DNA from 3 places in the Chelatococcus sp. KU-N122 genome. Region 2 is predicted to be linked to each of the others. Evidence: predicted binding sites of a transcription regulator. Region 2 holds the regulator's gene; each other region holds the start of a gene.
What was found. Region 2 encodes PhoB, which activates phosphate uptake and scavenging genes when phosphate is short. Its sites were predicted from a motif close to TGTCATNNANCTGTCAT; they were not measured.

Region 1 (10,273 bases), 210 kb from region 2:
CCTATGTGGACATCCATGGCGTGCAGAAGGCCAAGGTGGTTCCGATCGGACATCTCTACCACATGGCAGCCGGGTCGGAGCGCTACACGGGCTACGCTCTCGATGGACTGGGGCAGGAGCCGAACGAAGACGAGATCACCTCCGTCCCCGATCTCGACCGCATCATCCAGCTGCCGTGGGAGCCGAAGATTGCCTGGATGCCGGCGGACAACCACTTCAAGGGCGCGCCATACCCCATGTCGACGCGTGTCGTCCTGCAGAAAGCGCTCGAGCAGGCGGCGGAGCTCGGCTTCGGCTTCAACCTTGGTGTGGAATGCGAGATCTTCCTTCTGCGGCAGGCTGAGGACGGATCTCTGGTCGTTCCGCACGCCGACGACAAGCTGACCAAGCCTTGCTACGACGTGCGGAGCTTCCTCGACAATTTTCACTGGCTCGACAAAATGGCGAGCTGTATCAACGGCCTCGGCTGGGATCTCTACTCGTTCGACCACGAGGACGCGAACGGGCAGTTCGAGTTCGATTTTCGTTATGCCGACGCGCTCACCACGTGTGACCGGCTCACGTTCTTCCGCATGATGGCCAAGCACTACGCCAAGGAAGAAGGTCTGGTCGCAACGATGATGCCGAAGCCGTTCGCCGACAAGACCGGCAACGGCGCGCATTTCAACATGTCGCTCTTCGATCTCGGAACCGGAGCGAATGTTTTTGCGTGCGATCCGGCCGACGATCCGCGCGGCTACGGGCTGACGGAGCTCGGCTACAACTTCATCGGCGGCATCCTCAAGCACGGCCGCGGGCTCTGTGCGGCTTTCGCGCCGACCGTGAACAGCTACAAGCGGCTGGTGCGGCGCGGCGCGATGACCACCTTTTCGTGGGCTCCGGTGTTCAACTCCTACGGCTCCAACAACCGGACCAACTCCGTGCGCGTGCCCCAGGGGGGCGGGCGCTGCGAGAGCCGGAATGCCGATGGCGCGGTCAACCCTTATCTGGCTGCCGCGCTGGCGCTTGCCGCCGGCCTCGAAGGGATCCGCGAAGGAATCGACCCGGGCCTGCCCAACGAGGACAACCTCTATACGATTTCCGAGGGCGAGCGCGCCAAGCGCGGCATTGCGTTTCTGCCGCAGACGCTGCTCGAAGCCGTGCAGGCCTTCGCCGCCGATCCGCTGATCGAGGCGACGCTCGGAACGGCGCTGCGCGACGAGTTCGTCACCTACAAGACGAACGAGTGGAACGAGTACCACCAGTCGATCAGCCGGTGGGAAACGGAGCGCTACAGCCACCTGTTCTGAGCAAGGGGATGACGACGCTGGAGCGGTTCGCGATCCCCGACTTCGCCACCGAACGTGGCGACAGGATCGACGTGACGCTGACCTTTCGCCGTTGGGGGCGCATCGACCAGGCCGGCGGGAATGCCGTGCTGCTGTGCTCTCACTTCACCGGCACGAGCGGCTCCTTCGATGGCCTGATCGGATCGGGGCGACCGTTCGACCCCGCCCGCCTCCTCATCGTCGCGGTCGACATGTTCGGCAACGGTGTCGCGTCGTCCCCGTCGCACGCCCGGACGCCCGTCGAGCGGGCCGCGTTCCCCGCGCTCACGCTCTTCGACAACGTGCGGGCCCAGAGGCTCCTCCTCGACCATCTGGGCATCGCGACGCTGAGGCTGATCTACGGCTGGTCGATGGGCGCGCTCCAGGCCTGGGGCTGGGCATCGGCTTGGCCGGAGCGCGTTCGTGCGATCCTGCCGGTCTGCGGCGCCGCGCGCTGCTGGCCCCAGAACCATGTCTTCCTGGAAGGCGTGCGCGCGGCCCTGATGGCCGATCCGGCGTGGGCGGCGGGGGCGTATGCGCAGCCGCCCCGGGAGGGCCTGCGGGCCTTCGGTCGCGTCTATGCGGGATGGGCCTATTCGCCGGCGTTCTTCCGCGACGAGCTCTGGCGGAGCCTGGGCTTCGGTTCGGTGGAGGAGCTGCTCCAATGGTGGGAGGACGACCATCTCGCCTGGGACGCGGCGAACCTGATCCACAAGCTCCGCACCTGGCAGAGCGCGGATGTCGGGTGCCTTCCCGGGATGTCGGGCGACTGGCGCCGGGCGCTCGCGCGCGTGACGGCCAGGGTGATCGCCATGCCCTGCGATACCGATCGCTACTTCACCCTGGACGAAAATGCGCTCGAGGTGGCGGCCGTGCCGGGGGCGGAGCTGCGTCCGATCCATTCGTCCCTGGGCCATGTCGCAGGAGCGCCGGGGCGCCATCGCAACGAGAGCCGCCAAGTCGAGGCGGCCATCCGTGAACTCCTGGACGAGGCGATCGATGCCACCTCCTGAAACCCTGACCCTCACCGTCACGGAGATCACGCCGCTCGCGGAGGGCGTCGTGGGCGTGACGTTGGCCGATCCCGGCGGCTCGCCGTTGCCGTCGTGGACGGCCGGCGCGCACGTCGATGTGAGCGTCCCCTCGGGACGGACGCGCAAGTATTCGCTCTGCGGCAGCCCTCTCGATCCCACCTCCTACCGCATCGCCGTGTTGCGCATGGGCGAGGGCGGCGTCTCGTCCGAGATCCATGGTCAGCTGCGGCGAGGTGACCGGCTGCCCGTTTCCCCGCCGCAGAACCAATTCCCCATGGTGGAGGCGGAGCACCACCTGTTCATTGCGGGCGGCATCGGCATCACTCCGTTCCTGCCGATGATCGAGACGCTCGGCGCCGACAGTCGGCGCTACACGCTCGCGTATGGGGGGCGTGCGATCCGCGCCATGGCCTTCGTCGACAGGCTCGCCCAGGGACAAAGCGTCGATCTCTTCCCCAAGGACCGGAGAGGGCGGATGGACCTGGCCGCGACGATTGCCGCCGCTCCGGCCGATGCCGCCATCTATTGCTGCGGACCGGCGGAGATGATCGAGGCCGCCGCCGTGATCGCCGGCCGCGAGGGACGCACGCTGCATCTCGAGCGTTTCAGCGGTGAGCCGCTTGCGCCTGTGGGCGATGATCGCGCTTTCGATGTCATGCTGGCGCGGTCGGGGCAGACCTTCCACGTTCCTGCTGAGTGCCGGCTGGGGGAGGTGCTGATGAATGCGTTCGTGCCGGTCGCGTTCTCCTGCACGCAGGGCTACTGCGGCTCATGCCGGACGCGTGTTCTCGAAGGCGTGCCGGATCATCGCGACACGTTCCTCACCGAGGCCGAGAAGGAGGCGGGCGAGATGATCATCTGTTGCGGCCGCGTGCACGGCCCGAAACTCGTCCTCGACCTGTAGCGGAGGCTGCCGTGCGAGAAAGCGCCGATCCAGCCATGACCGAACGGCAGAAGGCGCGTGCGGCCTATCTCTCGCTCGCGCTGCGGAGCGGCGACGGCTTTTTCGCCTGCGATGCGCTCGGGGCAATCGTGATTGCCTACGGTCTCGAGGAGGGAGCCGAGGCCCTGGGACTCACGACCGACGAGCTCGTCGAGATATTCGATCGTCGCGAGGTCCTCGACATCATCACGTTCATGAAGCTCGCCAGGGCCGTGGGCCTCACCCTCACCGCTGAGTAAGGTATGGCAGGGTCCGTCGTAGCCGCCGCTCGCTTGGCTGCCAACCGCAGCCGGATCACTGCTCCGTGAAGAACGTGAACACGACCTGGCTGTCGTTGCCCAGGAGGCAAACGAAGCGGACAGGCTTGTCGCTCTTGTCGCGTTGAAGGTAGGCCTCTCCCATCACCACGCCCTTGATCGGCGTGTCGCCGACTTTGGAATCGGCCTTTGAAACGGCGATCGTGTCGAGCTCGACCGTAATCTGGTCGAGGCTGGGCGACCGCTTCTTCAGCGCGGCTTGGCCGGCCAGCCGGCAGGCCTCGACCTCGGGAGGCGCTTGAGCCCGTGCGGGGGCGGCTGCGATGCAGCCCAGCAGCGCGATCGTTGCGATGATCGACGTACGCATCTGGTGACAGCCTCGCCTCCCGCGGCCCCAGCCGAGGTGGGCTGGAGCGCTGAGTGATTGCGTGGACCCGCCCCATCGCACAAGAAGCGCTCCAGGCTTTGACGCGGCGGACGGCTCAGAGGACGGGACGATAATAGTCATCGACCCGCCCGCGCCAGCCGAGGTCCGTCGACCCCCAGTCCGGATCGGATGCGTAGTCGCCGGGTATGGTCGGGGCGGCCTTCAGACGGTCGATGGTCTCATCCAATCTGTAGCCGCCGAGCTGTGTATCGTACCGAAGCTTTTCCCACGGCACCGGATGATAGTCGGCGCCCATTCCCAGGAAGCCGCCAATGGACGCAATCGCGTAGGCGACGTTTCCGGAGCGCTTGTCGAGCATGACATCGTAGATCGAGCCCATGCTCTCGCCTTGGCTGTTGTAGAGATTGGTACCCTCGACCTTGCTGGCGGCGATCAGGCTTCGTGTTTCGTCGGTCGCGACCTGTTGGTACTCGGCCATATCAGTTCTCCCTGGTTGCTTGACTGGCCGGGCAGCACCCCGCATGCGCGACCATTGAACCACGTCAACCAGGGCCGGATGTCGTTGTTCCTGTGTTCCTTGCCCGACATAGTTGCGAGCCTGCCGATCGGCTGGACACAGGTGGCCGCGATGTCGGCGTTCGCAGCTGCCGCTGCCGCGTCCTCAAAGTGACCGCGGCTCGGCCAACTGGAACTGCTCGAAGCGATCCAGGGCCGCCTCGATCGCGGCCTTCAGCTCCGGGCGTTCCTCCACGATCCAGGTCCACTGCTGAATGAGCAGCTTGCGGGCCGTGCGGTCGGTCTTGAGGTCGAGCGCGGCGACGATCTCGTCGCCCATCAGCACGGGCAGGGCGAAATATCCCAGCACCCGTTTGGCGGGCGGCACGTAGGCCTCGAAGCGGTGCTCGTAGCCGAAGAACAGGCTGAGGCGCTTGCGCTGGATCACCAGCGGGTCGAACGGCGACAGGATGTGGACGAGCGGGCCGGGCTCCATCCCGGCCACCCCTGCCATGCCGTCCAAGGCCTCCGGCGCCGTCCAATGCTGCGCGCTATCACGGCCATCCACGTGCACGGGCACGAGCCGTTTGCGGCGGACGGCCGTCGCGATCAGGCCGGCCACCGCCTTCTTCGTCGACAGATTGCCGAAGCAGATGGAATCGAGGCTGACGATGCCTTGCGAGCGCAGTGCCCGCGCCAGCAGATAGCCTGCAAACTGCTCGTCGCTTGCCGGCTTCGGGCGGCGGCGCCAGCCGAAATGCCGGCTGGTGAGCTCGTAGCTCTTCAGCATGCCCTGGCGCTTGCTGATGGTGAGGTCGCCGACGAAGAAGGCGAGGCGGAGCACGCGCTTCGACGGCTTCCGGCTGCCCCACGGATGGGTCTTCTCGACGAGCACGTCGTCGTCGATATCGCGGATCGAGAGCGCACCCTCCTTGCGGATGCGCTTCAGCAGGGCCGCGTAGTCAGCCGCATCGACGGGATCGAACCAGTTGGGCGGAGCTTCGCGGAACCGCTCCATGGCCGGCATGAAGAAGCCATAGTCGGCGCTCGGTATGTAGGCGAGCGCGTGTGCCCAGTACTCGAAAACCGACTTGTCGACCGACTGTGCCTGTTCCAGGTCGGTGCGGGCGTAAGCCGGAATGCGGGTAAAGAGGATGTGATGGTGGCTGCGCTCGATCACGTTGATTGTGTCGATCTGCACATAGCCGAGATGAGCGACGGCCTGCCGGGTGGCCTCCGGCCCGTCGCCGAACGGTGCCGTCTCGCCGAGACGTTGCGCGCCGAGCCAGAGGGCGCGGGCCTCGGCCGATGTGAGCGAAATGGGCCTCTTTGCCAAAGAGCGAAACTCCGATTCGTCGGGTTGATTATGCCCTGGCGATAGAAGATCCGAACAGGATGAGCAGGCTCCCGAGCGACGGAGTCCGGATCCCGCGAGACAACGCCCCGGCCGCGGCGATGATGGGCGGCACCTTGAGTGTTGCTCCAGAAACCACGGGATAAGCCGATGCAGAGCCGTACCGCGAACAAGATCTATGGGACCGTCAGCGCCGAGCGGCAGAAGGAGATGAGCGGGCTGGAGTTCGTGGGAGGGCTCGTCGACGGCACGCTGCCGCTCAACACGATCGCCGAGACGCTGGGCTATGATGTCACCGAGGTGTCGCGCGGACGCGTCGTCGTCGCGGCCGAGCCCAACGGCACCCACCTCAATCCGGCCGGCACGGTGCACGGCGGCCTGGCGGCCACGCTGCTCGACAGCTGCATGGGCCTCGCCATCCAGTCGACGCTGGAGCGGGGCGTCGGACAGACGACCGTCGAGTTCAAGATCTCGCTCGTCCGCCCCATTACTCCGGAGACGGGCCTGATCATGGCCGAGGGTGTCGTCCTGAACTGCGGCCGACGCATCGGCACGGCCGAGGGGCGGATCACCGATCGGAGCGGCCGACTGCTCGCCCACGGCACGACGACATGCCTGATCTTTCAGAGTTAGAGCCTGATCCCAAGAATTGGACACCGGCTCTTGGACAAGATCATGCTCAAAACAAAGACTTGGAATGGGGTGATTCGAAGAAAAATCATCCTGCTTTAGTGTGGTGGATCTGACGTTCCTGCCCCCGAGCGCCTGAGCCCACGGGCCCAATTCGTTCGCTGCGCGCGGGCGGGGAGGCGTCGTGGTCTCATCGCGCCGTGGGGGCCGCGAACACGCCCTCGGCGCCAATGCTTCTATAGTCCGAGGCCATAGGCTCCGGGGGCTCGAGCTCGACGCCTCGACATGGTGGCGGGTACGGCCAGCAAGACGTTCGAGATGCGCGGGCAACGCCGGCGGCCCCAGCGCGCGAGGAGAGGGGAGGTCGCTCACCTTCGTCGAGGTCTTTGCGCTGGAGAGATCGGCGCTTCGCCTCCGGCCGTCGGACGGTGCGATCCGCTCGAGGGCGGGTTGCGCTGTCCGCGCGAAACGCGCTGGAAATCTGCGGATGGCTGAAAAGCGAAACGCTGACGGCGGAACGATCTGCTATCCGTTGGCCGTGCCCATCGCTATGGAAGTTGCTTATGTCCCAGCTGGAATTCCCGCTCGCCCGGTTCAAGGCCATGCTCGATGAGCTCCCGCCGACGGCCCGGCGCATTGCGAGCTTCATGGTCGAACAGCCGCATCGCGTGCTGGAAATGTCGGCGAGCGAGATCGCGATCGCGGTACAGGCCAGCGAGGGGTCGGTTATCGGGCTGTGCCAGCAGATCGGCGCGCGGGGATTTGCCGAGCTGAAGATCGCGGTCGCACAGGAGATCGCAATCTCGCGGGCCCTGCTGCACGAGGCTATCGTGCCGGGCGACAGCACGGCGAACGTCGTGGCGAAGTTCGCCGCCAGCCATGCGGTGGCGCTCGAGGACACCGCCAAGGTTCTGGACACGGCGGACGTCGACCGCGCGGCGGCTTATCTCGCGGGAGCGCAGCGCATCGAATTCTACGGCATCGGCACGTCCGCGCCCATTGCCGAGGACGCGGCCTATCGCTTTCTCAGGCTCGGTCTCATCACCAAGGCGGTGACGGATTCCCATGGCCAGGCCGTCAGCGCCGCCTTCACCGGTCCGCATGTCGCCACGGTGACGATCTCGCATTCGGGCCGCACGCATGAGACGCTCGAAGCCACCCGTCTCGCGAAGGAGGCGGGGGCGCGCACGGTGTGCATCACCAATTTCGGCAAGTCACCGCTCCAGCAATATTGCGACGTGGTGCTGTTCACAGCGGCGCAGGAGACGAAATACCGGATGGAAGCGCTGTCCAGCCGGATCGCCGAGCTGTTTGTCATAGATGTCCTCTATGCGCGGCTGGCGCTCGCGCGATGGGAGACATCGCTCGCCGCGATCCAGAAATCGTATGACGTCATTGCCACCAAGCGCACGCGACCGACGACCGAAAAATAGCCGTCGCCGCAGCCCGCAGATCACGCGACGAGCGAGCGCAGCGAAAGTCGCTCGTCGAGAAGAATGCAGGGGATGCCGAGCCGGCGCGCGCCCGCCCCGTCGGTGTCGGGATTGTCCCCCACCATGATGACCTCATGGGGCGCGAGGCGCAGTCGCGCAAGCGCCGCTTGAAAGAGCTCGGCCTGCGGTTTGCCGAAGACGTGAGCGGGCTGACGCCCCGATGCGGCTGCAATCGCCGCAGCAAGCGCGCCGGTCTCGGGCACGAGACGGCCTCCGGCGCCGGGATGACGCAGGTCCGGGTTGGCCACCACGAATGACGCTCCCGACCGCACGGCGTTGGCCGCTCGGGACAGCATCGCATAGTCGAACGCCGTGGTGCGGGCGACGAAAACCACCTCGGGCGCCTCGTCGGTGACCACGAGGCCGAGCCGGCGCGCCAGGGCGACCAAGGGCTCGCGGGCCAGCATCATGATGCGCCTGCCTGGCCAGCGTGACGCGATGAAGCGGACCGCTTCCATGCCTGCCAGCACGATCCGCGCCGGAGCGACGTCGAGACCGGAGCGGGCCAAGTGCCGGGACAACTCCTCTTCTGTGTCCGAGGAGTTGTTGGACAGGATCATGGCACGCTCGCCGACACGGGCCAGCATGTCCCGCGCACCGTCGATCACCTCGTTCGTGCGCATGAGCGTCCCGTCCAGATCGAAAAGAACCGCGTTGGCGGCCTGAAGCGCGGCGCGTGCGTGCGCCAGGTCCGTCAGTCGGCCTGCAGTGTCGTCCGTCATCACCGTCCGCCGCATCGCGTCCTCGCATGTCTCCAGGCTCAATAGCAGCGGCACGTGAGTGAGGTAAATTCAGTATGTCGTCGATTTCATTGCGTGATGCACATTTTTGAGTTTACCTCAGTGTCATTGTCATGTCACTGAGCATCCATAAGTCTGCGGGGTCTTCATGGCGTCTCGACCCGTTCTCGGCAGTCGTTTTTCACGAAGGAAACGAACCATGATCCACCGCCGATCCCTTCTCATCGGGGCCTCCGCAATGCTCTGCGCTCCGGCCATCCTGAGCGCCCAGACACGCAAGACCATCAAGGTTGCACTTGCGCCCTCGCAGCCGACCCAGGCCGAGACGCGCAAGGTATGGGAGCCGCTGTATCGTTCGGTGTGCGAGCGTATCGGCGCCGACCTTCACCTCACCGTGGCCAATGACTGGGCCGGTGTTTCCATGGCGATCGGCAGCGAGCAGGTGGATCTCGCCCAGCTCGGGCCCTGGGGTTATGTGCTGGCGAAGAACAGTTCCGGTACGCGCGTGATCAACGTCATGCTGGTGAACGGCAAGCCGACTTATCACGGCCTGATTGTCGCCCGGCGGGATCTGGTGATCGAGAAGTTCCCAGAAGACGCCAAGGGTATGTCCATGCAGATGCTGGACACCGGCTCAACCACCGGCTGGATGGTTCCGACACATTATTTCCGTTCGCTCGGCATCGAGCCCAAGACCTATTTCGGGCGGTATGCGGAAGGCGCGTCGGCCGCCGCCGCGCAGATGGCCACGATCAATGGCCAGGTGGATCTCGCCACCGGCTGGGACACGCATCGCAACACCATGATCAAGAACGGGCTGATGGCCGCCGACGCCAACAAGGTGGTGTGGCAGTCCGCGCCGCTGCCGAACGAGCCCATCGTCGTGCGCAAGAGCATGGACGACGAATTGGCCAGCAAGCTTCAGGCCGCCTTCAACGAACTGACGCCCGCCGAGCTCGCGACGCTGCCCTATCCCTACACCGGGTTCCGCTCGACCACGCACGAGCCCTATGCGGTGCTGGAGCGGATGGGGCGCGATCTCGGCGTGCTCAAGGCCTGACGGGCGTGGCGGCTGGAGCGCCCGGGCCGCTCCGGCCGTGCAGCGGGTGGGATCAGATGCACAACATATGGCAACTTACGCGGCCCCCGCCGGTTCGCGATGGCGCGGGACGATATGTCGAGCCCCGCATTCCGTTCACATCGCCGGCGGTGCTGGTGCGGCTGGCACTCGCCGCAGTGCTGATCATGCTGTTCGGCCTATGCGTGAAGCTCGCCGAAGTGGATCCCGCGGCGCTGATTGCCGGGTTGCCGCGTCTTGCCAGCTGGGCCGCGAAGGCGTGGCCGCCTTATCTCAATGACCTCGACGTCTATTGGCTGCGGGCGGCCGAAACGGTCGCCATCGCGACGGTGGCGACTGCGGTTGCCACGCTGCTCGCCTTTCCGCTGTCCATTTTTGTCTCGCACAACGTGACGCCCTCGCCCTTGCTGGCGGCGCCGGTGCGGATGATCCTGAACTGCTTTCGCGGTGTGGACACCATCGTCTTCGCGCTGCTCTTCGTGGCGGCGGTGGGCCTCGGTCCCTTCGCCGGCGTGCTCGGCATGATCGTGCATTCGCTGGGCGTGATCGCCAAG
Region 2 (10,273 bases):
CTGATGGAAGAGGGCGATCCGAGCGGCCGCTTCGATCCGCCCTACAGCACTGTTCACGTGGGCGTGGTGTCCGGCGGCGTGGCGCGCAACATCCTCGCTCCCCAATGCCAGTTCCTGTGGGAGTTTCGCGGCTTGCCCGGACGCACGCACGAGGCGGTGGTGACCGAGCTCGACCGCTTCGCAACCGATGTCGTCCTGAAGCGGATGCGACGCGGCGCGCCCGACGCAACGATCGAAACGATCTGCGAAGTGGCCGTCCCGCACCTTGCGCCTCGGCCGGGCTCGCCGGCGGAGGCACTGGCGTTGCGGCTTGCCGGCAGCAACCGCACCATCACGGTGTCCTACGCGACCGAGGCGGGACACTTCCAGAATGCAGGCATCCCCACGGTCGTCTGCGGACCGGGATCGATCGACCAGGCCCACCAGGCGGACGAGTTCATCACGCTGGCGGATCTGAACGCGGGGGAGCTGTTCCTGCGCCGGCTGGCCGACGAGATCAGCCGGCAGTGACGCTGGGCCGGAAGAACCGGCCCAGCCGTCAAAGGTCCGTCTCAGCGCGAGGCAGCGCTGACCTCGCGCTCGACCTCGACCGGATCGAGATCGTAGTGGCGTGAGCAAAATTCGCAGGTCACGCCGATGCGGCCGTCGTCACCCACCATGTCGCGCCGCTCCTGCTGGCTGAAGCGCGTGAGCATGCCCATGATGCGCTCGCGCGAGCATTGGCACGCCTCATGGACGTTCTGGGCCGTGAACACGCGGACCCCGCGCTCGTGGAACAGGCGGAACAGCAGGCCCTCGCTCGACACCGTCGGATCGATCAGCTCGTGATCCTCGGTCGTCTCGACCAAGAGCCGCGCCTCGGTCCAGGCATCGTCCTCCTCGTCCAGCATCGCGTCTTCGCCGCCCGCACCGGGCGGCGCATCGCCCGGCGGCAGGTCGGCGCGGCGCAGCTGGTCCTCCGCCTTGGGCATGAACTGCACCATCAGGCCGCCGGCACGGAAATGGCCGCCATCTTCGCCGGGCACCATTTCTTCACCGACCGCCAGGCGAATGCGGGTCGGGATCTGCTCCGACTGGCTGAAGTAGTGGTGGGCCGCGTCCTCGAGGTTCTGGCCCTCCAGGGCGACGATGCCCTGATAGCGGCTGGCCTCGCTGCCCTGATCGATGGTCATGGCCAGGTGGCCGTTGCCGAGCAGCGCCCCCGTATCGAGCGCATGATCCGCCGTCGCCTGCTCCAACCGCCCGGCGTCGAAGCGGGCGCAGGCCCGCACGCGGTCCGGTGCATCGAAATCGACGACGATCATGTCGATCGGACCGTCGGACCGGGTTTGCAGCTGGAAGCGGCCCTCGAGCTTGAGCGAGGCGCCGAGCAGGACGGTGAGTGCCGTGGCCTCGCCCAGCACGCGCGAGACCGGCGGAGGGTACTTGTGACGGCCGAGGATCCGGTCAACGGCCATACCGAGCTTCACGACGCGCCCGCGCACGTCGAGCCCTTCGATGGCGAACGGCAGGACACGGTCGTCGCCGGCATGGGCCTCGTCGTTCCCGAGCCTCGCCGGCGCGTCCGATCCCTCCGACACGGACGGGCGGTTGCCGCCGCTCATCCCTCGACGGCCCCCAGGCACCAGGCCAGGATGCCCTTCTGGGCGTGCAGCCGGTTCTCGGCCTCGTCGAAGACCACCGACTGGCTGCCGTCCATCACCTCGTCGGTCACCTCCTCGCCGCGATGGGCGGGCAGGCAGTGCATGAAGATGGCGCCCTCGGCCGCCGAGGCCATGAGCTTGGCATTGACCTGGTAGGGCCTGAGCAAATTGTGCCGGCGGCCTTCGTCTTCGTCGCCCATCGACACCCAGCAGTCGGTGACGACGGCCTCGGCGCCCTTTACGGCCTCGAACGGATCGGTCGTCAGCGAGACGCGCCCATCGGCCAGGGCCAGCAGCTCGTCGCTCGGCCTGAGCTCGGGCGGCGTGGCGATGGCGAGCTCGAAATCGAACCGTGCGGCGGCCTGAATCCACGAGGCCAACACATTGTTGGCATCACCCGACCAGGCCACCTTGCGGCCTTCGATCCGCCCCCGGTGCTCCTCGAACGTCAGCACGTCGGCCATGATCTGGCAGGGATGCGAGCACTTGGTGAGCCCGTTGATCACCGGCACGGTGGCGTGCCGGGCCAGCTCCAGCATGGCATCGTGGTCGAGGATGCGGATCATCATGGCGTCCACGTAGCGTGACATGACCCGCGCGGTATCGGCGATCGATTCCCCCCGCCCGAGCTGCATCTCCGCCCCTGTCAGCATGATGGCGTCGCCGCCGAGCTCGCGCATGGCGAGATCGAACGACACACGCGTGCGGGTCGACGGCTTGTCGAAGATCATGGCCAGCGTCTTGCCCACCAGCGGCCGGCTCAGCGGCGGCTCGCCTTTGCGACGGCTGGCCTTGAGGCGCGCGCTGGCGTCGAGCACGACCCGCAGTTCCGCGCCGGTGAAATCGGCGAGGTCCAGGAAGTGACGAGCCTGCTCGCCGGCGTACCGGGCGCCGCCCCCGTTCATGACGGCCTTCTTGCTGGGGCTCATCAGGCTGCTCCCCGCCTCTCGCCCCGCAGGTCCGTCTCGAGCTGCCGCGCCGCGGCCGCGATCCGCTCGATCCCATCGGCGACCTCGGCCTCGCCGATGATGAGCGGCGGCAGCAGACGGACGGTGTTCTCGCCCGCGCCGATCAGCAGCAGATGCTGCTTCTGCGCCGCCGCGATGAAATCCGTGTTGGGAACGTTCATCTTCAGTCCGAGCATGAGGCCCTCGCCGCGCACCTCGACGATGAGCGACGAGAAGCGGTCCTTGATCTCCGCGAGCCGCTGCTTCAGCAGCAGGCCCATGGCGCGCACGTGCTCCAGAAAGCCCGGCGCCAGGATCACGTCGAGCACCGCGTTGCCGACCGCCATGGCCAGGGGATTGCCGCCGAAGGTGGTGCCGTGCACGCCAGCGGTCATCCCCTTGCCCGCCTCTTCGGTCGACAGGCAGGCACCGAGCGGGAAGCCGCCGCCGATGCCCTTGGCGATGCCCATGATGTCCGGCGCGACGCCGGACCATTCGTAGGCGAAGAGCTTGCCCGTCCGGCCCACGCCGGTCTGCACCTCGTCGAAGATCAGCAGCAGCCCATGCTGGTCGCACAGGGCGCGCAGCGCCTTCAGCTTGGCCGGATCGACCACGCGGACGCCGCCCTCGCCCTGGATCGGCTCGATCAGGATGGCCGCCGTCTCCGGCCCGATCGCGGCCTTGAGCGCGTCGTCATCGGTCAGCGGCACCTGATCGAAGCCGTCGACCTTGGGGCCGAAACCCTCCAGGTATTTGGCCTGACCGCCGGCCGCTATGGTGGCCAGCGTGCGGCCGTGGAACGCCCCCTCGAAGGTGATGATGCGGTAGCGCCCGGGCTCGCCGTTGGCCGCATGATACTTGCGCGCCATCTTGATGGCGCATTCCAGCGCCTCGGCGCCCGAATTGGTGAAGAACACGCGGTCGGCGAAGGTGGCGTCCACCAGCCGCTGCGCCAGGCGCTCGCCCTCGGGGATCCGATACAAGTTCGACGTATGCCAGACCTTGGTGGCCTGGGTGGTCAGCGCCTCGACCAGGTGAGGATGGGCATGACCAAGCGAGTTCACCGCAACGCCGGCGCCGAAGTCGAGATATCGTTCGCCGTCACGCGTGACGAGCCACAAGCCCTCTCCCCGGTCGAATTGCAGATCGGCGCGCGCAAAGGTCGGCAGAAGCGGCGAGGTCACGGGTCGGATCTCCTCATGCGGGATCACTTCGGTTCAATCGGCTGATGTTCGCAAGAGCCGATCCGCATGTCGAAGCCGCCGTCCGCGGCTGGGTGGCGGCTCCCGCCCGGATGGCGTCATCCGGGCGCATGGACGCTCCAGCACATCGAATCTGGAGTGCTTCGTCCCGGCCGCGTGGCCCCACGCAAACGGCAAGCGCTCCGCAGCGGCGTGAATTCGGACGGCCTTGCGGCCAGCGAAATCCCCAAAAATCAAAGTGCCGCCCAGCGGGGGGCGGCACTACCTCTATTCTAGGGACCCGGCTCCGGCTGTCAATTTCAAAGCGTACATTGGTACGGCGAGCGGCTTTTGCAACGCGCCTCGATTTTATGCACAGGTTCGGACGGCGGCGATTTCGATTGTTGCTGCAATAGCGACATTGGCGGCGCAAAACGGGCGCATTCGGACTCGGTTTCGTCACCTTCCTGGGGAAAACATCCACCGCACCGGGGCCGGTCTTGGCGCAGACTTGCGTCATCTTGTATGGTCCTGCGTGTGAACCACGACATGTCGTGGGTAAACCGGTCATTGGTGATGGTCCCGCTGCGCTGCGACGAGGAGCGTGCGCAATCGCGGAGGGATTCCCAATGGCGGCGCTGAGCACGGAGGGGCGGATGAACGATCCTGGAAACATCTGGAGCGATGACCGCGTCGAGCTGCTGAAGCGGCTATGGGCCGAGGGGTTGAGCGCCAGCCAGATCGCAACGGCCATGGGTGGCATCACGCGCAACGCGGTGATCGGCAAGGTCCATCGCCTGGGCCTCTCGGGACGGGCGAAGGCGCCGGCGTCCGGCACGCCCAAGCCCCGCAAGAGCGTGGGGACGCCCCCCCGCCCCGCCGTAGCGACAGCGCGGCCGACCCATGGCCCGGCCGTCCAGGGCAATACCGTGCTCGCCGTCAGCATGCGTATCGAGCCCGACGAGTACGCGCCGCCGGCCGCCCGGACGCTGCCCGATGTCGTGGTGCCGATGTCCGAGCGCGTGACGATCACGGAGCTGCGCGAGAACATGTGCCGCTGGCCGCTGGGAGATCCGACGTCGGCCGAGTTCCGCTTCTGCGGCAATCGCACGACCCCCGGGCAGCCCTACTGCAGCCACCACGCCCGCATCGCCTATCAGCCGCCCGAGCGGCGCAGGCGCTAGAGCTAGAGCATTTCGCCATTGGATGAGATCATCCAATGGCAGAGAAATGCTCATAACGTTTTGAATCTGGAGCATGTCTACCCGATCAGATGAGCCCATCTGATCGGGTAGACGCACGTCAACTTGTCGAATCTGAAGTGCGCTTCCCCGCTGTCATGAGGGGGGCTCGCCCGTGGTCATGACGGCGACAGACGGGCAGAGACGGGGCGCGACATCGGCGCCCCGCACAACCTCAATCCCGCGCAAAGGTCTCGTCGAAGGCGTAGCCGGCGCCGCGTACGGTGCGGATCGGATCGGGCTTGCGGGGCCGGTTGATCGCCTTGCGCAGGCGGCCGACATGCACGTCCACGGTCCGCTCGTCGATGTAGACGTCGTGGCCCCACACGCCGTCGAGCAGCTGTTCGCGGGAGAACACCCGTCCGGGGCTCTGCATCAGAAATTCGAGCAGGCGAAACTCCGTCGGCCCGAGGTGCAGCTCGCGGCTCGAACGCCGCACCCGCCTCGTCTCGCGATCGAGCTCGATGTCGCCGGCCGTCAGCAGGTTGGCGACGTGGGACGGCTTGGCACGCCGCAGCAACGCCCGCACGCGCGCCAGCAATTCCGGCACCGAAAACGGCTTGACGACGTAGTCGTCGGCCCCGGTCGCCAGGCCGCGGACACGCTCGGCTTCCTCGCCACGCGCGGTCAGCATGATGACCGGCAGCCGCTCCGTTTCCTGTCGGGAGCGTATGCGCCGGCACAGCTCGATGCCGGACAAGCCCGGCAACATCCAATCGAGCAGCACGAGATCGGGCACCAGCTCCCGCAGCCTGATCTCGGCATCGTCGCCCCGGGACACCGTGTCGACGTCATAGCCTTCCGCCTCGAGATTGTACCTCAGCAGCAGGCTCAACGGCTCCTCGTCCTCGACGATCAGAATGCGTGTCCCCATCCCCCCACCATTCCGTTAGCTCTTCGTCGCGTCGATCGTCGTGAAGCTCGACTTGTCGGCCTTGGGGCGTTCCGGGCCCAGAGGCTCGCCGGTAACGAGGTAGTTGATGGTTTCAGCGATATTGGTCGTATGATCGCCAATGCGCTCGATGTTCTTGGCGCAGAACAACAGATGCGCGCAGAAGCCGATGTTGCGCGGGTCTTCCATCATGTAAGTCAACAGCTCGCGGAACAGCGAGGTGTAGAGCGCATCGATGTCGCCGTCCCGGTTCCAGACCTCGAGGGCGACGTTGGCGTCGTGCTGGGTGTAGCCGTCGAGCACGTCCTTGAGCTGCTCCTGCACCAGATCGCTCATGTGCTGCACGCCCACGACGATCTTCGGCGGCTGGAACTGGCTGCCGATGGCCACCGCGCGCTTGGCGATGTTCTTGGCGAGATCGCCAATCCGCTCGATGTCGCCGGCGACACGGATGGCGGAGATGATCTCGCGCAGGTCGACGGCCATCGGCTGGCGCCGCGCAATGGTCAGGACCGCACGTTCCTCCACCTCGCGCTGGAGATTGTCCAGACGGATGTCGGCCGCGATGATCGACTGCGCCAACTCGGTGTCCCGGCGTACGAGCGCCCGCGTCGCGTCGTCCAACATCTTTTCGGCAAAGCCGCCCATCTCCACCACGGTGCTCCGCAGCGAAGACAGCTCGGTGTCGAAGGCGGAGACGGTATGCTCGGTCATCGCACTCTGCTCCTGGTTCGTTCAAGCATGGTGCTGATTGGTCAAAGGCGGCTCGCCAAGACCCACATGCTCTCGGTCTCGATATTCAAATGCCTCCGCCGCGACCGGAACCGGAGGCGCCGTCCCTGGAGCATTTCGCAATTGGATGAGGTCATCCAATTGCAGAAAAATGCTCCAACTCTTTTCACCTGGAGCGCTTCCTTTGCGATTGGGTGGGTCCACCCAACCGCGAAGCGCTCTAGCCGAAGCGCCCGGTGATGTAGTCCTGCGTGCGCGAGTCGGTCGGCGACGTGAAGATCTTCGACGTCGGACCGAACTCGACCAGCTCTCCCAGATACATGAAGGCCGTGTTCTCGGACACGCGCGCCGCCTGCTGCATGTTGTGCGTGACGATGGCGATCGTGTAGTCGCTCTTGAGCTCGTCGATCAGCTCCTCGATCTTGGCCGTCGAGATCGGATCCAGCGCGGAGCACGGCTCGTCGAGCAGGATGACCTCGGGACGGATCGCCACGGTACGGGCGATGCACAGGCGCTGCTGCTGACCGCCCGAGAGGCTCAAGCCGCTCGCGTTGAGCTTGTTCTTCACCTCGTCCCAGATCGCCGCGCGGCGCAGCGAGGATTCGATGCGGTCGTCGAGCTCGCTCTTCGGCACCTTCTCGTACAGGCGGATGCCGAAGGCGATGTTGTCGTAGATGCTCATCGGGAACGGCGTCGGCTTCTGGAACACCATGCCGACCCGCGAGCGCAGGATGTTCAGGTCCTGCTTCGGCGCCAGGATGTTGTCGCCGTCGAGCAACACTTCGCCCTCCGCGCGCTGCCCCGGGTAGAGATCATACATCCGGTTCAGGATGCGCAGCAGGGTGGACTTGCCGCAGCCGGAAGGCCCGATGAAGGCGGTGACCTTGCGGTCATAGAGCGGGAGGTTGATCCCCTTCAGCGCCAGCGAGTCACCGTAGTAGAAGCGCAGGTCGCGGACCGAGATCTTCTCCTTGAGGCCCTGATTGGAGGCCGCCGGCTTAGAGGCCGCGATTTCGATGGCGGAGACGCTGGATTCGCTCATTTCTGGGTCCTCGCAGAAAGCACGCGCGCCGCAATGGAGAGGGTCAGCACGGCTAGAGTGATGATGAGCGCTCCAGTCCAGGCCAGCTTCTGCCAGTCCGCGTAGGGCGACAGAGCGAACTGGAAGATGACGACCGGAAGGCTCGCCATCGGCCCGTTCAGGTTCGTGCTGCCGAACTGGTTGTTGAGCGCGGTGAACAGCAGCGGCGCGGTCTCGCCGGAGACACGGGCGATGGCGAGCAGCACGCCGGTGATCATGCCGGCGCGAGCCGCCCGATAGGCGATCCGCCGGATGACGAAGTGGCGCGGCATGCCAAGGGCCGAGGCCGCCTCGCGCAACGGGTTGGGAACCAGCAGCAGCATGTCCTCGGTGGTGCGCACGACCACGGGGATCACGATGACCGCCAACGCCGCCGCACCGGCGATTGCCGAGAAGTGGCCCATCTGCACCACCAGGACCTCATAGATGAAGAGGCCGACGACGATGGAGGGGGCGCTGAGCAGGATGTCGTTGATGAAGCGGACGATGGTCGTCAGCCTGGTGTGCCGGCCATATTCCGCCATGTAGGTGCCGGCCAGCATGCCGATGGGCGTGCCGATCAGGACGCCGATGACCGTCATGATCAGGCTGCCGACGATGGCATTCTGGAGACCGCCGGCCGACCCCGGCGGCGGCGTGTTCTGGGTGAACACTGCGGCGCTGAGGCCGCTGAAGCCCTCCCACAGCAGGGTCGCCAGGATGATCACCAGCCAGGTCAAGCCGAAGGCTGCGGCGGCCCAGCAAAGACCCATCATGACGCCGTTGGAGCGCTTGCGCCCCGCGAATGATACGCGCGCGGTCATGCTCTCACTTCCCCTGCTGCTTTTCGAGACGCAGCAGCATGAGCCGCGCGAATGCGAGAACGATGAAGGTGATGACGAAGAGGAGCAGGCCGAGCGCGATCAGCGACGAGGTGTAGAGATCGCCCACGGCCTCGGTGAACTCATTGGCAATTGTGGCCGAGATCGTCGTGCCCGGCTGCAGGATCGACGCCGAGATCTTGTGGGCGTTGCCGATGACGAAGGTGACCGCCATGGTCTCGCCCAGGGCCCGGCCGAGGCCCAGCATGACGCCGCCGATCACGCCGACGCGGGTGTAGGGGATGACGACGTTGCGGATCACTTCCCACGTGGTGCAGCCTACGCCGTAGGCGGCCTCCTTGAGCACCGGGGGCACGGTCTCGAACACGTCGCGGGAGATCGAGGTGATGAACGGCAGCACCATGATCGCCAGGATGAGACCGGCGGTGAGGATACCGATGCCGTAAGGCGGGCCGGCGAAGATCGACGACAGGACGGGAACGTTACCGAACACCGAGATCAGGAACGGCTGCAAGGTCCCCTGCAGGAAGGGCGCGAAGACGAAGAGGCCCCAGATGCCGTAGATGATCGACGGGATGCCGGCCAGGAGCTCCACGGCGATGCCGATCGGCCGGCGCAGAAACGGCGGGCACAGCTCGGTGAGGAAGATGGCGATGCCGAGGCCCACGGGAACGGCGATCAGCATGGCGATGAGCGAGGTCACCAGCGTGCCGTAGATCGGCGCCAGGGCGCCGAACTTCTCGGTCACCGGGTTCCAAGACTGCGATGTGATGAAGCCGAAACCGAACTCCCGCAGCGCGGGCAGCGCGCCGGCGATCAGGGCAATGATGACGCCGCCAAGGAGCACCAGCACAAGAAAGGCGGCGCCGCGCGTCAGGTTGAAGAAGGCGAGGTCCCCCATTCGGAAGCCCCGCAGCACCGACGCGCGGTCGACGGTTTTCGCCGCCGGCTCGGCCGTACTGGAGTTCAGCGCTACATCAGCCATCGGTGATCGTTCCCGGACGTCGGACATGCCCTACCCGCGTTCACTCAAGAGACCCAACGGGGCGAAGGCGGGACGCATGATCGAAGTGAAATGACGCGGCAAGGCGTTACCGCCTTGCCGCATTCGACAGATCGACTATCAGTTGGAGGCCGCCGGCATCACCGGCTTGCCGCTGGCGTCGACCACCTGAGCCCATTCCTTCTTGACCAGGCCGACGACCTTGTCGGGCATGGGGATGTAGTCGAGCTCCTCGGCGAGGCCGGCGCCCTTGGCATAGGCCCAGCCGAAGAACTTGAGCGCTTCGCCAGCCGCCGCCGCGTCCTGCGGCTTCTTGTGCATCAGGATGAAGGTGGCAGCCGTGATCGGCCAGGAGTCGGCGCCCGGCTCGTCGGTCAGGATGACGCCGAAGCCCGGGACCGAGCTCCAGTCGGCATTGGCGGCGGCCGCCTGGAACGACTTGGTCTCGGGACCGACGACCTTGCCGTCCTTGTTCTTCATCTTGGCGAAAAGCAGCTTGTTCTGCTTGGCGTAGGCATACTCGACGTAGCCGATCGAGCCCTTGGTCTGCGCGACGTTGGCGGCCACGCCCTCATTGCCCTTGGCGCCGAGGCCGACCGGCCACTCGACCGCAGTCGCGGAGCCGACCTTCGACTTCCAGTCCGCGCTCACCTTGCTCAGGTAGTCGGTGAAGTTGAAGGTGGTGCCGGAGCCGTCCGAACGACGAACCACCGCGATCGCCGTCGACGGCAG
Region 3 (10,273 bases), 200 kb from region 2:
GCTCGCCATCGACCTGAAGACCGAGGGCGGCAAGGCCGTCCTCAATAAGCTCGTCGAACAAGCCGACGTCTTCATCCAGAACTATCGCCCCGGCGTCGCCGCACGACTGGGCGTGGACTATGAAAGCCTCTCCGCGATCAATCCCCGCCTCGTCTATGTGTCGATGTCGGGCTATGGCGAGGACGGACCGAGCGCCAGGCGTCCCGGGCAGGATCTGCTGCTGCAGGCCATGTCGGGGGCGATGATGTCGACCGGCCGCGAGGGTGAGCCGCCCCAGCCGGCCGGCCAGTACCTGGTGGATGCGATCACCGCCTATACGGCGTTCGAGGGCGCGCTGGCCGCCCTTCTGCACCGCGAGCGCACGGGCGAGGGCCAGAAGGTCGAGGTCAACATGCTCGACGCCATCGCCACCATCCAGATGCAGGAGCTGTCGGTCTTCACCGTGGGCGGCAAGCCCCAGACCCGCAGCGCCGAACCGCACGCCCATGTCTATATCCGCTCGCCCTACGGGATCTTTGCGGCGAAGGACGGCTACATCGCGCTGGCCATGCCGAACTTCCCCGGCCTCGCCCGCGCGCTCGACGAGCCCCGCTTCGAGGGGCTCGACGAGATGAAGGCGGGCTGGGAGGATCGGGACGCCACCTTCGCGCTGGTGCGCGAGGCGGTGGGCAAATACAGCCGCGACGAGGCGCTGGCCCGGCTCGAGGCCGAGGGCATCTGGGTCGCGCCGGTCTATGGCTATGCCGACCTGGTGGCCGACCCGCAGGTGATCCACAACGGTACCTTCATCGACTACGAGCACCCGACCGAAGGCCGTGTGAAGACGCCGGGCTTTCCCATCAAGTTCTCGAAGACGCCGTCCGAGCTGCGCTATGGCGCGCCGCTGACCGGCCAGCACACCGACGAAGTGCTCGCAGCCGCCGGCTACAGCCCCGAAGCGATCGCGGCGCTGATCGCGGCCGGCGCCGTGGGCAGGGGCGAGGCATGAGGTTCCGCGGGCTGACGTGGGATCACCCACGCGGGCGTCACGCGCTCGAGGCCGCGGCCAGGGCCGGCGGTCCCATCGATTGGGAGGCGCAGCCGCTCGAGGGCTTTGAAAGCGCCCCGATCGGGGTGCTGTGTGCGCGCTACGACCTCGTGGTGCTCGATCATCCGCATCTGGGCGAGGCGCTGTCGCACGACTGCCTGCGCCCGCTGGATCAGGTCTTTGCGGCCGGCGACCTCGAGGCCATGGCCGGCCGCGCCATCGGCCCCAGCATGGCGAGCTATGTCATGGCCGGCCGCGCCTGGGCGCTCCCGCTCGATGCGGCCACGCAGGTCATGGCGCTCCGATCCGATCTGATCGCCCAGGCCCCGGTGACATGGGCGGACGTCGCCGACCTCTCGCGTACGACCGGCAAGGTGGCGCTGTCGCTCGCCGGGCCGCATGCGCTGCTGTCGTTCCTGTCGGTGGCGCAGGCCATCGACCGCACGCTGGATCTGCGCGACGGCAACGTCTGGGTGCCGGAGGCGGCCGCCGTGCAGGCGCTCGCTATCCTGGCCGATCTGGCCGACCGCAGCCCGGCGTCGGTCGCGGAGCTGAACCCGATCGGCATTCTGGAGCACATGTCGGGCGGCCACGACGACGTGGCGCTCTGCCCGCTGATCTATGGCTACGTGAACTATGCCGCCCCCGCCCGCACGGTGCGGCTTCGCTTCGCGGATGCCCCGCGGATCGCGGCGGGCATGCCGCCGGGCTCGATCCTCGGCGGAACGGGCATCGCGGTCTCGACACGCTGCCAAGTGAACGACGAGCTGCGCGCCCACCTTCTGTGGCTGATGAGTGCTGAGGCCCAACGGGGCTTCATCCCGCAGAACGAGGGCCAGCCCGGCACGCGCGAGGCCTGGCTCGACCCGGCCGTGAATGCGGCCACGGGGGGCTTCTTCCAGAATACGGCCGCAACGCTGGAAGCCGCATCGATCCGGCCGCGGCATGACGGCTACATCGCCTTCCAGAGCGCGGCCTCGGCTGCGCTCCGTGACGGTTTCGCCGCCCGGACGGCGCCCGCAGCCCTGGCAAGACGGCTGGAGGAGATGGTCCGGGCATCGCACCGCGCCGCACAGGAGGCAGGGGCATGAGCGCACCGCTGACATTCGAAATCGAAGGCCGTGTCGGCATCATCACCTACAACCGCCCCGACAAGCTGAACGCCATGACACCGGAGATGGCCGAGCTGATGGTCGAGGCCGTCGCGCGCTGCAACGACGACGATACGGTGCGGACCGTGGTGCTGACCGGCACCGGCAAGGCCTTCTGCGCGGGCTCGGACATCTCCCTGCTGGAGACCTATGCGACCCCTTGGGACTTCCGCAATCGCACCGAATATTGCGATGCCGTGCGCGCCCTGCTGAAGCCCTCCATCGCCGCGATCAACGGCTACGCCTTCGGCGGCGGGCTGGAGATGGCGCTCACCTGCGACATTCGCCTCGCCGCGGACACGGCCCGCATGGCCGCTCCCGAGATCAAGCTCGGCTGGATCGGCGGCGGCGGCATGACGGCGCTGCTCGCGCATTCCATCGGCCCGTCGAATGCCGCGCTGATGGTGATGACCGGCGAGGCCATCGACGCGGCCAAGGCCCTGTCGTGGGGGCTGGTCAGCGAAGTGACCGCGCCGGATGCGTTGCGCGCTCGTGCCGTCGAGATAGCCGCCCAGATCGCCGATCGCGCGCCGATCGCGGCCGAGACCGCCAAGGCCAATCTGGCTGCCGCCTTCAACATGCCGCTGGAGCAGGCCATCGCCTATGAGCGCGACCTGCAGACGATCTGCTTTGCGACCGAAGATGCCCATGAGGGCCGTGCCGCCTTCGGCGCGAAGCGGCCCCCCGTCTTTCGGAGGCGTTGAGCATGAGCGTCGATCTTCGCATGCTCCGGCTCCGCCGGTGCGCCGGGCTGGATGAAACGCATCGTCCGTACCTGGAGCGGGATGATTTATCGTCGGATCGCCCCGCTCCGAATCTTTGTTTTGAGCATGATCTTGTCCAAAAACCGGTGTCCACTTCTTGGGATCACGCTCTGGAGCATTTCGCGATTGGGTGGACTCACCCGATCGCAAAAGAAGCGCTCCAGATTCAAAAGGTTATGAGCATTTCTCTGCCATTGGATGGGTCCATCCAATGGCGAAATGCTCTAGCCGGCAGCGGCCATCGACCAACGAAGATGGGGAGGTTGCAGCATGATTGACGATCTTTCGGGCCTGTGGCTCGGCCGCGTCTGGCTGCCCGAGGTCTCGGGCCCCGCCGTGGTCACCCTGCGCGACGGCCGGGTGATCGACATCACCTGCAAGGGGGCCGCGACCGTCTCCGAAATCTGCGAGACGGATGATCCCGCCGGTTTCGTGCGAAACGCACCAGGACGTGACCTCGGCAGGCTCGACGGGATCGCGGCGGGCACGCCGGGCGACCTGGCCGTACGGCATATCCTCGCCCCCTGCGATCTGCAGGCCGTCAAGGCCTGCGGCGTGACCTTCGCCCGCTCCATGGTGGAACGAGTAATCGAGGAGAAGGCCAGTGGGGACCCCTCGCGGGCCGAGGCGATCCGCGCCCGTATCGGGGCCGTCATCGGCGACTCCCTGCGCAACATTCGGGCCGGCTCCGCCGAGGCAATGCGCGTCAAGGACGCGCTGATCGTCGAGGGCATGTGGTCGCAATACCTGGAGGTGGGCATCGGCCCGGATGCCGAGGTCTTTTCCAAGGCGCAGGTGCTCAGCGCCGTCGGTTCCGGCGCCGATGTGGGGCTGCATCCGATCTCGACCTGGAACAACCCCGAGCCAGAAGTGGTGCTGGCCGTGTCGTCGCGCGGGCGGATCGTCGGTGCCACGCTGGGCAACGATGTCAACCTGCGTGACGTCGAGGGGCGCTCGGCCCTGCTCCTGTCCAAGGCCAAGGACAACAATGCCTCGGCTGCGATCGGGCCGATGATCCGTCTGTTCGACGACAGGTTCACGCTGGACGATGTGCGCCGTGCGGAGCTGACGCTGACCGTCGAGGGCGAGGACGGCTATGAGCTGAGAGGGCATTCCTCGATGGCCGAGATCAGCCGGGACCCCGAGGATCTGGTGCGCCAGACCGTCGGGCGTCATCACCAGTATCCCGACGGTCTCATGCTGTATCTCGGCACCCTGTTCGCCCCGACCGAGGATCGCGACGTGAAGGGCGAGGGCTTCACCCATAAGCGCGGCGATCGGGTCACGATCTCGGCCCCAGGTCTCGGCGTGCTGGTCAATACCGTCCGGTTGTCCACCCAATGCCCGCCTTGGGAATTCGGCATCCGCGCGCTGATGACCAACCTTGCCGGCCGCGGCCTGATCTGAGGATGATCGCCATGACCCACGCCACTCTGTCCCTGCACGGCAAGCATTTCATCGCCGGCGCGCGCGTCGGCGCCGCCCGAACCTTTCCCTCGAGCCCGGCGCATGGCCCTGTCCGGCAATTCTCCGCGGGCACCCCGGAGCTGGTCGATCAGGCCTGTCGCGCAGCCGCTACGGCGTTCCCCGCCTATGCTGCCACCTCGCGCGAAGAGCGTGCGCGCTTCCTCGACGCCATCGCCGACGAAATCGAGGCTCGCGGGGCTGAGATCACCGAGATCGGCACGCAGGAGACCGGGCTTCCGCAGGGCCGTCTCGAGGGCGAGCGCGGACGGACCACCGGCCAGCTGCGGCTGTTCGCCGACCATATCCGCAGGGGCGACTATCTCGACCGCCGTCACGATTGGGCGCTGCCCGACCGCAAGCCCGCTCCGCGGCCCGAGCTCGTCATGGTGCAGCGCCCGATCGGGCCGGTCGCCGTCTTCGGCGCATCGAACTTCCCGCTGGCCTTCTCGGTCGCCGGCGGGGACACGGCGGCAGCTCTGGCGGCGGGCTGCCCCGTCGTGGTGAAGGGGCATTCCGCCCATCCCGGCACGGGTGAGATCGTGGCCGAGGCGATCGACGCCGCGATCGCCCGCAGCGGCGTGCCGCACGGCGTGTTCAGCCTCATCCAGGGGGGCGACCGCAGGGTGGGCGAGGCGCTGGTGACCCATCCGGCAATCAAGGCGGTGGGCTTCACGGGGTCGCTCGGCGGCGGGCGCGCGCTGTTCGACCTGTGCGCGGCGCGGCCGGAGCCTATTCCCTTCTTCGGAGAGCTCGGCTCGGTCAACCCGGTCTTTGTTCTGCCCGAGGCCGCAGCCTCACGAGCCGAGCCCATCGCCCGCGACTGGGCCGCATCGCTGACGCTCGGCGCGGGCCAGTTCTGCACCAATCCCGGCATCGCCGTCCTGTCGGCCGGGGACGATGCGGAGCACTTTGCCGCGACCGCGGCCGCGGCGCTTCGCACGGTCGATGCGCAGACCATGCTGACCGACGGGATTGCCGCAGCCTACCGGCAGGGGCGCGACCGGTTCACCACCGCCAATTCGGTCGAGACGCTGCTGGCAGGCGCGAGCGACCAGCGCAGTGCCAAGCCCAGCCTGTTCCGCACCACCGGGGCCGCCTGGTTGGCGGACCGGCATCTGGGCGAAGAGGTCTTCGGTCCTCTCGGCCTGATCGTGACGGTCGCGGATGCCGAGGAGATGGTCGCGCTGGCCGAGTCGATCGAGGGGCAGCTCACCTGCACCTTGCAGCTGGACGACGGCGATGTCCCGCTTGGCCGTCAGCTGCTGCCGATCCTCGAGCGCAAGGCCGGCCGCGTGCTGGCCAACGGCTTCCCGACGGGGGTCGAGGTGGCCGACGCCATGGTGCACGGCGGCCCCTACCCGGCGTCGACCAACTTCGGCGCGACGTCGGTGGGCACGCTGTCGATCCGGCGCTTCCTGCGCCCGGTCTGTTATCAGAACATGCCCAGGGGCTTGCTTCCGGAGGCGCTGGGCTAGAGCTTTCGCCATTGGATGGCGATCCATCCAATGGCGGAAAAATGCTCATAACCTTTTGAATCTGGAGCGCTTTGCGATCGGCAGCTCCGCCCGGTCGGGAAGCGCTGCGGAGAACGTCAGCTTGCCCGTCATCCCGCGGGATGGCCCGCCCTCGACGGAGGGCGGGCCCAGAGCGCCCGACGTGCAGGCTCAGAAGCCGATGCGCAGGCCGGCCGTGACGACGTGGGCGACGTCGCCGCCTTTGGTCGCGATGTTGGCGTCGTAGCCGACACGCCAGCCGATGCTCGGCGAGATGTCGCCTTGCAGGCCAACGCCGATCGCCACCGAGCTGGTGTCGAAGCCGGGCACGGCCACGGTCTGCGTCGCCATCGGGCTCAACACGCCGGCAAGGCTCACCGACGCCAGCTTGGTGTCGCCATTCACCAGATGGTTGTAGGCGACCCGCAGCGACGGCGTGAGCCCGTTGAACGTGGTTGCGACCTCGCCACCGACACGCAGCGTCGTGGCGTTTGCCCAATGGCTCGGATAGGTCACGTTGCCGCCGGCGGCGCCGAACTCGGTGAAGCCGCGGACGTTGGCCGTTGCATAGGTCAGGCCGACGAACGGGGTCAGCCGCAGCGCGCCCAGCTTCAGCTTATAGCCGGCCTCCGCATCGATGGCATAGGCGTCCACGTTGGTGCGGCCGACGCCGACCAGGTCGTAAGCGCCGAAACGGCGGATGTCGGAGAACTTCACGTTCGGCGCCGCGCTGACCGACGCGTAGATATAGAACGGATCGCCGAAGTAGCCGGCGTAGAGCGACGGGGCGATCGACGCCGAGATGTCGTATTGGCCGCGCGCGCCATCACCGAGCTGGCCGCCCTGGACCGTCGCCGCCACGCCCGCGCGGAACTCGTTCCAGCCGTAGTCGAGGCCCACGGTGCCGCCGAACAGCGTCCTGTCGGCGCCGATCGTTTCGGGCTGGATCAGGCCGGCGCCGAACTCCGCTCGGCCCCCGACCCACGCCGACAGGCCCTGGCTCGCCCAGGCCGAGCCCTCCGCCCGACGGATCGCCCGCAGCTGGTCGGCGACGGACGCGGCGGCGCTCTGGCCCAGGCCCAGGGCGCCGGCGTTGAGGCGCGCGAGGATGAGCGGAGCGGTCTCGCGCATCGACTTGAGGAACAGCGGGTCGACGGCGGTCGGCAACGTGAGCTTGTAGACGAGCACCATGTTGTCGTTGTTCTGGCCCGAATTGTAGGGCTGGCCCTGCATGGAGCCGTTGGTCGTCAGGAAGTCGTTGTCGTTGGAGACGAACAGGAAGAAGTCGTTCGGCCGGCCCTCGACCAGGGTCGGCACCAGCGCCATGCCCTCCCACTTCTCCGAAATCGTCAGGCTCGACTGCGGGCCTTGCCCCGGCGCGCCATTGTTGAGGCCGAGGCCGAAGCGCGCCAGCTGGGTCGAGTTGACCATGTTGACGAGCTCGACCGAGCGGGCCGGCGTGATGGCGGGATTGAGCTTGCCGGCCGTCGCGATCTGGCCTGAGGGCGAGGTTTCCGCGGACGAGCCCGCGATGTTCGAAGCCTGGCTCACATCGACGAGATAGACCGACTTGGTCATGATCGGCGTGCCGGGGGCCGCGCCCTGCCCCGTGCCGTCACGCGCCAGCACGAGGAACTGCCGGTCGTTGAGCGCCACCATCTCGCTCTGCGCCGCCGTCCGGTTCGCGGGGCCGCCGTTGCCGTTCAGGGTGAAGGTCGGCAGTTGCAGCACGTAGGATTCGACCGGCGCCGTCGGCGTCGCGGTCCTGGAGATGTCATAGACGAGGATGCGCGTGTTGAGGCGGGTCTGCTGCTGGGAGTCGGTCAGGTCCTGCATGGCCGAGCTCTGCAGGACGGTGATCAGCTTGTTGCCGTCGGGGCTCACGGCGAGCGCCTCGAGGCCCTGGTTGTTGCGACGCCCCGTTGTCGGCGCGGTGATGGAGTTGAAGTTCACGGTGCCGTCGGTGCGCGGGATCAGCGCCGGCGGAACGGGGATCGAGCCCTTCAGATTGCCGTTGGCATCGAAGTAGAAGATCGAGGGCCCGTATTCGTCGCTGACGTAGAACGACCGGTCGGTCTTGAAGGCGACCGCTTCGGCGTCGATGGCGATGCGCCCGGCGCCGAGGCTTCCGGCCGCCGGGCTCGGCGCCGGGCGGCCATAGAGGAGCGTGGTGCCGCTGCCGGGATCGGCCCCTGTGAAGGTCCGGCCCTGGTCGTCACGGAGGACCATGCCGCCGTTCGGTGTGAGCTGCACTTGGCTCTGCGAGCTCGTCGCGGCCGGAAGATTGGGCCCGGCGTAAGGGGAAAAAGCCATCTGGAACTTGAACAGCCGCGCCGCATAGTCGGAATAGATAGGCGGGCTGGCGGCCGGATCGTTGCGGCCGCGATCGGGAAGGGCGAGCAAGGTCGCCGTATAACCGCCGCCGGGCGTCATCCGCCACGAATAGGGGTCGATGGCGAGGCCTGAGAACGAGCCGAGCGTGTCGCCCAGAAAGTCCCGCGCCGTCGCCGGAAAGCGGCCGGCGCCGAGCAGTCCCTGGTTGGTGAAGGTGATGCCGTCGACATTGATGGAGGTGGGCAGGCCGGTGGTCGCCACATGCGGCGTCGTATAGGTTTGCGCCTGCGCTACGCTATGAATTGCAAGCGATGACGCGGATGCAAAAAGAAGCGCGCGGAAAAACATCGTCAGCCCCCATCCTTGGAATGCGGGACTGATCGGGGGCAGGTGCAACAGCCCCATGACAAAAGATGAGGCCCGGGGCAGTTTGCGGCGGGCTAGTCTCATTCTGGCCACAGTTCAGAAACGTTCAGAAACGCGAAGCGGCGTCGAGCGAGGCGACGGCTCGAAGGCGAACCGGCCAGCTCCGGCTGCCGGTCGGGGGCGTTCCACGATTGGGTGGGCTCGCCCAGCCGAAGAAGAAGCACCCGGATTCAAGAACTCGGAACAGGTCAATCCGACCAGATGGGCTCAACCGGCCAAGATATGCTCTCGGCGATGATCCTTGAAATCGGAGACGTTCCGGAGAAGATCACGCTCAAGACATCGAGTTGGAGAAGGTGATGGCCGGCTCGACATGCAGCAGATGAGACGTCACCTGCCGGCCGGCGATCCAATGCAGCAGAAACGCCGGTGGTTCGAGCGTGAGAGCCATGCGACCCGTGTCGCGGAAGTCCGGCGCGACCTGATGCGCCACCGAGGGGGCGACGACGCAGATGGTCGTCCCGAAGCGCATCTGGATGCTCCGGTGCACATGGCCGCACAGAACGCGCTCCACCTGTTCGTGGTCGCGCAGAATCTCCTCCAGCGCGGCCGCCCCGTCCAGCAGACGGATGCGATCCATGGCCGGAATGCCGCACGCGATCGGCGGATGGTGCATGAACAGCAGGGTGCAGGCGTGCCGGTCCTCCTCGAGCGAGCGCGACAGGAACGACAGGCCCGCCTCGTCGAGCTGGCCGTGGCTGCTCCCCTCCACCAGCGTGTCCAGCCCGATCAGGCGCACTTCGCCGACTCGCGTCGAGACGTGCAGGGGGCCTTGCGCCGGGACGTCGTAGCGCCGCGCCCACGCCTGCCGGAAAGCCTCACGCCGGTCATGATTGCCCGGCACCGCGAGAAGCGGCATCGGCAGCCGGGCAAGCTCCGTCAGGAGCGCCTCGTATTCGTCGGACAATCCGTGCTCGGCGAGGTCGCCGGTCATGATCACCGCGTCGGGCGGCGTCGGAAGGCCCAGCACGGCGTCGACCACCCGCCGCGCCATCGCCGCCACGTCCACGCGAGCGCCGAACAATGGCGCCCGCGAGAAATGGAAGTCCGACAATTGGGCGATCAGCATGGGCCCGTCGTCCCGTCAGCTCTCGTCCGCATAGATGCCGTCGAGCTGCCCGGCGGTGAGGTTGGCCGCCCGCTCGTCCAGCACGAGGCGCCCCTGGCGCATCGCCACGATACGATCGGCAAAGCGCAGGGCCAGATCCGTCTGGTGCAGGCTGCACAGCACGGCGATGTCCCGTTCGCGAGCGATCTCGCGAAGCACGGTGAGCACATTGGAGGCCGACGCCGGATCGAGACTGGCCACCGGCTCGTCAGCAAGAACGAGCCGGCTCTGCTGGGCCAGCACGCGGGCGATCGCCACGCGCTGCTGCTGGCCGCCCGAGAGCGAATCCGCCCGCTGATAGGCCTTTTCGAGGAGCCCGACACGATCCAGCGCCGCCAGCGCGATGTGCCGATCCTCGGATGAGAAATGCCGCAGGAGCACACGCCAGGTCGGCGCATGGCCGAGGCGGCCCGCGAGCGTGTTGTCGAGCGCATTGAGGCGCATGATCAGGTTGAACTGCTGAAAGATGAGGCCGATGGCACGACGATGCTCGCGCAGCGCAT

Region 1: ACZ5PO_RS18590 (HAD-IIA family hydrolase) is a predicted target of PhoB. The motif match lies at 8,745-8,761, and genes of this name have one in related genera.
Region 3: ACZ5PO_RS18615 (esterase-like activity of phytase family protein) is a predicted target of PhoB. The motif match lies at 8,629-8,645, and genes of this name have one in related genera.

Annotation. Positions count from the first base shown of each region.
Region 1 covers NZ_AP043981.1:4,122,705-4,132,977, forward strand. The annotation lists gene glnT (type III glutamate--ammonia ligase) at 1-1,289, shown strand, start outside; gene ACZ5PO_RS18550 (alpha/beta fold hydrolase) at 1,298-2,320, shown strand; gene ACZ5PO_RS18555 (PDR/VanB family oxidoreductase) at 2,307-3,245, shown strand; gene ACZ5PO_RS18560 (hypothetical protein) at 3,281-3,523, shown strand; gene ACZ5PO_RS18565 (hypothetical protein) at 3,579-3,908, opposite strand; gene ACZ5PO_RS18570 (PRC-barrel domain-containing protein) at 4,024-4,407, opposite strand; gene ACZ5PO_RS18575 (winged helix-turn-helix domain-containing protein) at 4,591-5,760, opposite strand; gene ACZ5PO_RS18580 (PaaI family thioesterase) at 5,929-6,411, shown strand; gene ACZ5PO_RS18585 (MurR/RpiR family transcriptional regulator) at 7,011-7,841, shown strand; gene ACZ5PO_RS18590 (HAD-IIA family hydrolase) at 7,862-8,638, opposite strand; gene ACZ5PO_RS18595 (phosphate/phosphite/phosphonate ABC transporter substrate-binding protein) at 8,841-9,701, shown strand; gene phnE (phosphonate ABC transporter, permease protein PhnE) at 9,758-10,273, shown strand, end outside.
Region 2 covers NZ_AP043981.1:4,336,053-4,346,325, reverse strand. The annotation lists gene argE (acetylornithine deacetylase) at 1-510, shown strand, start outside; gene ACZ5PO_RS19560 (Hsp33 family molecular chaperone) at 552-1,604, opposite strand; gene argF (ornithine carbamoyltransferase) at 1,601-2,548, opposite strand; gene ACZ5PO_RS19550 (acetylornithine transaminase) at 2,572-3,774, opposite strand; gene ACZ5PO_RS19545 (GcrA family cell cycle regulator) at 4,428-4,955, shown strand; gene phoB (phosphate regulon transcriptional regulator PhoB) at 5,188-5,886, opposite strand; gene phoU (phosphate signaling complex protein PhoU) at 5,902-6,618, opposite strand; gene pstB (phosphate ABC transporter ATP-binding protein PstB) at 6,857-7,678, opposite strand; gene pstA (phosphate ABC transporter permease PstA) at 7,675-8,520, opposite strand; gene pstC (phosphate ABC transporter permease subunit PstC) at 8,525-9,523, opposite strand; gene pstS (phosphate ABC transporter substrate-binding protein PstS) at 9,662-10,273, opposite strand, start outside.
Region 3 covers NZ_AP043981.1:4,133,572-4,143,844, reverse strand. The annotation lists gene ACZ5PO_RS18645 (CaiB/BaiF CoA transferase family protein) at 1-988, shown strand, start outside; gene ACZ5PO_RS18640 (extracellular solute-binding protein) at 985-2,118, shown strand; gene ACZ5PO_RS18635 (enoyl-CoA hydratase/isomerase family protein) at 2,115-2,882, shown strand; gene ACZ5PO_RS18630 (hypothetical protein) at 2,885-3,220, shown strand; gene ACZ5PO_RS18625 (fumarylacetoacetate hydrolase family protein) at 3,213-4,349, shown strand; gene ACZ5PO_RS18620 (aldehyde dehydrogenase (NADP(+))) at 4,361-5,884, shown strand; gene ACZ5PO_RS18615 (esterase-like activity of phytase family protein) at 6,074-8,497, opposite strand; gene ACZ5PO_RS18610 (phosphodiesterase) at 8,937-9,731, opposite strand; gene phnC (phosphonate ABC transporter ATP-binding protein) at 9,747-10,273, opposite strand, start outside.